Regions from separate parts of the Alicyclobacillus sp. SO9 genome, predicted to be linked through region 1. Evidence: a T-box and tRNA genes for the amino acid it is inferred to sense, from the RefSeq annotation. Region 1 holds a T-box; the other holds one or more tRNA genes.
The links. A T-box is a leader RNA that pairs with one kind of tRNA and senses whether it is charged. The one in region 1 lies ahead of pheS (phenylalanine--tRNA ligase subunit alpha), so its partner is inferred to be a tRNA-Phe.
Positions count from the first base shown of each region.

Region 2: it encodes a tRNA-Phe, which carries the amino acid that the T-box ahead of pheS (phenylalanine--tRNA ligase subunit alpha) is inferred to sense. The anticodon was not compared.

Region 1 is NZ_CP066339.1:3,418,085-3,421,456, forward strand. It holds gene pheT (phenylalanine--tRNA ligase subunit beta) at 1-749, opposite strand, end outside; gene pheS (phenylalanine--tRNA ligase subunit alpha) at 780-1,757, opposite strand; T-box leader at 1,935-2,216, opposite strand; gene GI364_RS16050 (aldo/keto reductase) at 2,393-3,372, opposite strand, start outside.
Region 2 is NZ_CP066339.1:1,460,795-1,464,166, forward strand. It holds gene hprK (HPr(Ser) kinase/phosphatase) at 1-10, shown strand, start outside; tRNA gene GI364_RS06450 (tRNA-Arg) at 203-279, shown strand; tRNA gene GI364_RS06455 (tRNA-Lys) at 324-399, shown strand; tRNA gene GI364_RS06460 (tRNA-Ala) at 614-688, shown strand; tRNA gene GI364_RS06465 (tRNA-Asn) at 694-768, shown strand; tRNA gene GI364_RS06470 (tRNA-Thr) at 770-845, shown strand; tRNA gene GI364_RS06475 (tRNA-Glu) at 851-925, shown strand; tRNA gene GI364_RS06480 (tRNA-Val) at 955-1,030, shown strand; tRNA gene GI364_RS06485 (tRNA-Met) at 1,187-1,262, shown strand; tRNA gene GI364_RS06490 (tRNA-Phe) at 1,266-1,341, shown strand; tRNA gene GI364_RS06495 (tRNA-Gly) at 1,391-1,465, shown strand; tRNA gene GI364_RS06500 (tRNA-Pro) at 1,615-1,691, shown strand; tRNA gene GI364_RS06505 (tRNA-Val) at 1,699-1,773, shown strand; tRNA gene GI364_RS06510 (tRNA-Met) at 1,777-1,853, shown strand; tRNA gene GI364_RS06515 (tRNA-Thr) at 1,864-1,938, shown strand; tRNA gene GI364_RS06520 (tRNA-Tyr) at 1,944-2,027, shown strand; tRNA gene GI364_RS06525 (tRNA-His) at 2,111-2,186, shown strand; tRNA gene GI364_RS06530 (tRNA-Gln) at 2,190-2,264, shown strand; tRNA gene GI364_RS06535 (tRNA-Gln) at 2,293-2,366, shown strand; tRNA gene GI364_RS06540 (tRNA-Glu) at 2,371-2,445, shown strand; tRNA gene GI364_RS06545 (tRNA-Lys) at 2,452-2,528, shown strand; tRNA gene GI364_RS06550 (tRNA-Asp) at 2,652-2,728, shown strand; tRNA gene GI364_RS06555 (tRNA-Ile) at 2,733-2,809, shown strand; rRNA gene GI364_RS06560 (16S ribosomal RNA) at 3,283-3,372, shown strand, end outside.

The DNA.
Region 1 (3,372 bases):
CGAACACCCATTGCCAAGAGGCGCATTTGCATCCACAGCGGAGAAGACTTAGACGTATCCTCCAGGTGCATCGCCAACGCGTCGTAGCGACTGCAAAGAGCTGTAGTCAGTTCTACTGTCACAGGAGCAGGACCTGGTTTCTGCTCGACCTCCACATCTTCCTTAAACATGACACGACGTTCAAGAATGGCTGAGACTTCATAAGCGAGTCCGCGCAAAGACATACAGTCAGCACGATTTGGAGTCAAATCCAGTTCGAGAATCGTGTCATCGAGGCACAGCAGTTTCACAGCATCTGCTCCGATTTCAGCATCCTCGGGTAAAATGTAGAGCCCGGTGGTCTGTTCCTTTGGCAGCCATTTTATCTCAAGTCCAATTTCCTCGGCCGAACAAAGCATCCCCTCAGATGCAATACCGCGCAGCTTCGCCTTCTTGATTTTGCCCCCCGGGAGTTTCGCACCCACAAGAGCCGTCGGGACTCTTTGCCCCGCTGCCACATTCGGTGCACCGCACACGATGGTCAGCAGTTCTTCTTGGCCGACATCAACGCGGCACACATTCAACCGGTCCGCGTCCGGATGAGGGGCGCAGTCAACGACGAGGCCCACAACCAATCCCTTTATTTCGCTAACGCGCGGCTCTACGGCGTCCACCGCTATACCTGCATTCGTCAGTTTTTCGGCTAGTTCTTCAGGGGAGACCCCTTCCAGGTCTACGACCTCTTCCAGCCACTGGTAAGACAGACGCATTCTATATCCTCCTCACAGCCTGGTGTATTCTCATATTCTCGAAAATTGCCGCAGTAACCGCAAATCGTTCTGGTACAACTGGCGAATGTCTTCAATGCCGTACTTCAGCATTGCAATTCGTTCTGGTCCCATTCCAAACGCAAAGCCGCTGAAAATCTTGCTGTCATAACCGGCGCCGTCCAGGACGTTCGGATGCACCATTCCCGCCCCCAGGATTTCCAGCCAGCCGGTATGTTTACAGACACGACAGCCGCTGCCTCCGCAGTTGGTGCACCGGACATCTACCTCTGCACTGGGCTCCGTGAAAGGAAAATAGCTCGGACGCAGTCGCACCTGTTGGTCTTTCCCAAACACTGCTCTCGCAAATTGTTCAAGTGTACCTTTCAAATCGCTCATGCGGATGTTCTTATCCACGACCAGTCCCTCAATTTGGTTGAATACATGAGAATGTGTCGCGTCGTCTTCGTCACGACGGTACACACGCCCTGGCACAATCACTTTGATGGGAGCATTCGGCTGCATGCTTTCCATGGTCCGTACTTGCATTGGTGAAGTCTGGGTCCGAAGCAGCAGTTCCTCTGTCAAGTAAAACGTATCTTGCATGTCCCGCGCAGGGTGGTCCTTGGGAACATTCAGCATTTCAAAATTGTACGTGTCTGTCTCTATTTCAGGTCCTTCGGCAATGGTAAAACCCATTCCCAAAAACACATCTTCAATCTCTTGGACAATCCGCGTAAGGGGATGGAGGCTCCCGTGAAACGGTTTCTTCCCGGGCAGGCTGATATCAACGCGCTCCGCGTCGAGCCGCCTTTGCAAGGCGACTTGCTCCAACTCATTTTGTACTTGCTCAAGAGCTGTTTCCAATTCTGACTTGACTTGATTGACGCTTTGGCCGAGTACGGGCCGATCTTCCTTTGCTAATTTGCCCATCTGTTTTGAAATTTGACTCAACTGACCCTTTTTCCCTAAATACTGTACGCGCCAGTCATCCAGAGTCCTTAAATCCATTTTGCCCCTTACGGCTTGCTCTCGAATTTCATGTAATGCCTGAAGGGCTCCATCTTGAAGTGAGTGTAACTCACCTTGTAACGCCGCTACGTCCACAATTGATCCTCCTTCTGTTCTGTCAGGTGATGAGCGAGAAGCCATTGAATCTCAGCCATCCAAAATAAAAAGCAATTCGTCAAAAGGGACGAATTGCTCGCGGTACCACCCTCATTGGTTCAGACGCGACTTTGAATTTTAGTGCGGTCTGAACCCACTCAGCTCCAAGATAACGGCTTGGCATCCGGTCGAACCTACTCGCGTAAGACCATAGTGAGAACACTTCCGTTGTTCTCCTACATTGCTTTCAGTACGACAGCTCCAGGGTGAACTTCCCAAACTCGCTCCATAGTCAGCTTTCAGTCAAGGCTGACCTCTCTGTCATGGACGCTGCTTTGGTACTCTCCCTTTCTTCGCCATTCACTTTACACCGATTCCGTTACAAACCTGCTCCGTTACAACGTAATCCGTTGCAACCTGCTCCGTTGTTCCGTTGCTCCGTCGCATTCTATGCGAAAGTATACAGAATGCAGCGTCCATCTGCAAGCAGCGGCAGGCAGTGCCACTGACTGGCTCCTGATTTTGCGGCCAAACCGACCCTAGTATGGGCCGCGAATCTCGTCTTTGACCTTCTCGTTGTAAAAATCGTTAAGCTTTGCCTTCTCCGATTCAGAGAAGGAAACAACCTTGGTTGCGCCCAAATTATCCTCTACTTGCTGTAAATTCTTAAACCCCGGAATTGCACAAGTGACTTCCGGCACGTCAAGAATCCAACGCAGTGCGGCACGCGTCATTGTGTCGCGATTTGAGGAGATCCAATCCAGTTCCTGTGCCAGTTGCACTCCCGTTTCAAAGGGAAGGCCCGCAAACGTTTCGCCGACATTAAACGCTTGTCCATCCCGGTTAAAGTTGCGGTGGTCATCTTCTTCAAATTGGTGTTTCGCAGTAAATTTTCCGGTCAGAAGACCGCTGGCAAGAGGAACCCGTGCCAAGATACCTACTCTGCGCGCTGCAGCTTTGGGAAACAGTTCTTGCATGGGCTTTTGCCGGAAGATGTTGAATATCACCTGTAACGCCTGTACTCCCGGGTAACGCAACGCTGCCAGACCTTCATCAACTGTCTCAACACTGACGCCGTAAGCCCGGATTTTTCCTTCCTGCTGAAGAGCGTCCAAAACTTCAAATACTTCGCCTCTCTCAATCACCCACTTCGGAGGGCAGTGAATCTGGTACAAATCAATTTGCTCGCGCTGCAATCGCTGCAGACTTCCATCGCAGAATTTCCGCACTGCGTCTTTCGAGTATGTATCTTCGCTCTCAATATCTGCGCCACGGCAGAACTTGCTGGCAATATAGATGTCATCCCGTCCTCGTGTCGCCTGTGCAAGCAGTTCCTCAGCGTGCCCGTCACCATAGACATCCGCTGTATCGAAAAAGTTGACGCCTTCATCCATAGCGGCCGCTAATGCCCTTAACGACTCCTTGTCATTGACTGAGCCCCAGGCGCCGCCAATCGCCCATGTTCCAAAGCTGAGCTCACTGACCTTAATTCCAGTCCGGCCAAGGCTGCGATATTCCA
Region 2 (3,372 bases), 2.0 Mb from region 1:
AGAAAATTAGCAGAGTACGTCCCAAAATTACGGATGTGCAGGCTGCTTCCCCAGCAATTTCGGATATTCTGAAATCATTAGAGATGATGAGCGGTTTAAGGTGATTTTGGGTGATTTGTAATGAGTTTTAGAAAAGGGCTTGATTAATAATGTGATTCTGTGTTACATTACTTCTCGCGCTTTTAAATTGTTGTTAAGCGATGTGCCCGTAGCTCAGCCGGATAGAGCACTTGACTTCGAATCAAGGTGTCGGGAGTTCGAATCTCTCCGGGCACGCCATAATCCTAATTACCGTGTGCCGTGGTGCTTAGGAGAATGCTTATGAGCCATTAGCTCAGTTGGCAGAGCACCTGACTTTTAATCAGGGTGTCGCTGGTTCGAATCCAGCATGGCTCACCATTGCAACTGTAAAGCTGCTGTAGTTGCTTCTAAATAACCAAGCGACAGCGTGACTGCTTGAAGGTCACGGACACATTGAAGGTCACGGACATATTGAAGGTCACGGACATATTGAAGGTCACGGACATATTGAAGGTCACGGACACATTGAAGGTCACGGACACACTGTCCGGAAACATGTTGCGTGGTGAAATCAGTATTTTGCTAGGAATACGGGGGTATAGCTCAGTGGGAGAGCACCTGCCTTGCACGCAGGGGGCCGTCGGTTCGAATCCGACTACCTCCACCAAGTGATCCTCGATAGCTCAGCGGTAGAGCATCCGGCTGTTAACCGGAGGGTCGTAGGTTCGAATCCTACTCGGGGAGCCATGCTTCCATAGCTCAGTCGGCAGAGCGCATCCATGGTAAGGATGAGGTCATCGGTTCGAATCCGATTGGAAGCTCCACAGACGGCCCCATGGTCAAGCGGTTAAGACACCGCCCTTTCACGGCGGTAACAGGGGTTCGAGTCCCCTTGGGGTCACCATTGTTCCAAGGCGTCGAAGTAAACGTTTGGGGCGGTTAGCTCAGTTGGGAGAGCACCTGCCTTACAAGCAGGGGGTCAGCGGTTCGAGCCCGTTACCGCCCACCAAATCTGAATACGCGATTTGCGCCGTCAAATATGCTTGGCGCTTGTGAAAGCCTGAAATACAGTGCATGAAGGGCATACATAGTTGCAGATGCACATGAGGATAAAAGGGCACGCGTAAGTTAAGACCGGAATATCATGTTGAAGGCAAGTTATTGACGCGGGATGGAGCAGTTGGCAGCTCGTCGGGCTCATAACCCGAAGGTCGCAGGTTCAAGTCCTGCTCTCGCAACCACATGGCTCGGTAGCTCAGTCGGTAGAGCAGAGGACTGAAAATCCTCGTGTCGGCGGTTCGATTCCGTCCCGAGCCACCACGCACTGAAATGATTGTGTTGGTATCGTGCCAGACAGTGCGCACAATTCGCGGAAGTGGCTCAGGGGTAGAGCATCGCCTTGCCAAGGCGAGGGTCGCGGGTTCGAATCCCGTCTTCCGCTCCAGAAGTACCTATAAGGTCACGGACAGACCGGATTCTCACCCAAGGGTTCCCCCTTCGGGAAGGACACCCTCAGGGACTGGCTCAAACCTACGGTTTCAGCGTCGGAATCCCGTCTTCCGTTTGAGTAAGACTAGCACATTGTAAGCATATCGGGATGTGGCGCAGCCTGGTAGCGCGCTACCTTGGGGAGGTAGAGGTCCCGGGTTCGAATCCCGGCATTCCGACCACATACTTGCGGCTATAGCTCAGAGGGAGAGCACCACCTTGACACGGTGGGGGCCATAGGTTCAAGTCCTATTAGCCGCACCATATGGCGGTGTAGCTCAGTTGGTTAGAGCACACGGTTCATACCCGTGGCGTCGGTGGTTCGAATCCACTCACCGCTACCAGACCTGACGTGCCACCTTGGCTCAGGGGTAGAGCGGCTCACTCGTAATGAGCAGGTCGTCGGTTCGAATCCGACAGGTGGCTCCAAAAGCGGAGGGATACCAAAGTGGCCAAATGGGGCGGACTGTAAATCCGTTGCGGAAGCTTCGAAGGTTCGAATCCTTCTCCCTCCACCACTGCACAAATCATGCTATGCAGCAGACAAGCTCCTCGACGGCTCACAGCCGCGGCGCTGGTCCACATATAGAACTATTCAATGGTGAATGTGGCGAAGTGGTTAACGCACCGGATTGTGGTTCCGGCATGCGTGGGTTCGATTCCCACCATTCACCCCACAATGGGGGGTAGCCAAGTGGTAAGGCAACGGACTTTGACTCCGTCATGCGAAGGTTCGAACCCTTCCCTCCCAGCCATCCCGGTCTTTTTATGAGACCGTAGTAATGCCGAATGGTGTAATGGTAGCACGACTGACTCTGAATCAGTTAGTCTAGGTTCGAGCCCTAGTTCGGCAGCCAAATTGGCCCTATCGTCTAACGGTTAGGACGCCGCCCTCTCACGGCGGTAATCGGGGTTCGAATCCCCGTAGGGTCACCATAACTTGGGTCATTAGCTCAACTTGGCAGAGCATCCGACTCTTAATCGGCAGGTTGAAGGTTCGAGTCCTTCATGACCCACCAAGTCTTCCTTGTGAGGGCGAGGCGCAAGAAGAAATACTTCCAATGGATATAAGTCTACCTGGTGTATTCACCTGAGAACGACGATCGCTGAAATCGGGTCGATGGCTGTATCCGTTATAATGTGGAGCTGTGGTGTAGAGGCCTAACATGCCTGCCTGTCACGCAGGAGACCGCGGGTTCGAATCCCGTCAGCTCCGCCACTAAGGGCCTATAGCTCAGCTGGCTAGAGCGCACGACTGATAATCGTGAGGTCAGAGGTTCAAGTCCTCTTAGGCCCACCATTGTAAACCTGATGATGAGATTCGTTAAGATGGAATTGCCTTCATCTAAATTGTGAGGGTGAGACGTCATATCGTACTTACAAATTGATGAATCTTAACGAATTAGTTCTGTTGAATCACATCACAGTCAGATTTGCAAAGAAAAAGTTTCCATTGGCTTTTTGCTTGAAAGATGGTATATTAGTCGATGCCGCCGCGAGAGCGGGCCGGACAACAAAGCCTTTAAAACCCGCGCCATAACAGCATTTTAAGACATCATGAACGACTTCAGGCGAGATGATTCAGCCGAGATTGACAAGCGGATGAGCGGAGAAAGATGTGCCGCCAAACCCAGTGGATTGACAGCAGAATGGTTCATCGGGATTTGAAGCAAAGGGTTCCTTGAAAACTAAACACACGAAAGAGACGCTTGTGTAAGAAATGAGCTTCGTCTGTTCTTTGAGAGAAGAGCAGTACAGGATATATGTAAGACCAAATTTGAGAGTTTGATCCTGGCTCAGGACGAACGCTGGCGGCGTGCCTAATACATGCAAGTCGAGCGGACTGATGGGAGCTTGCTCCCG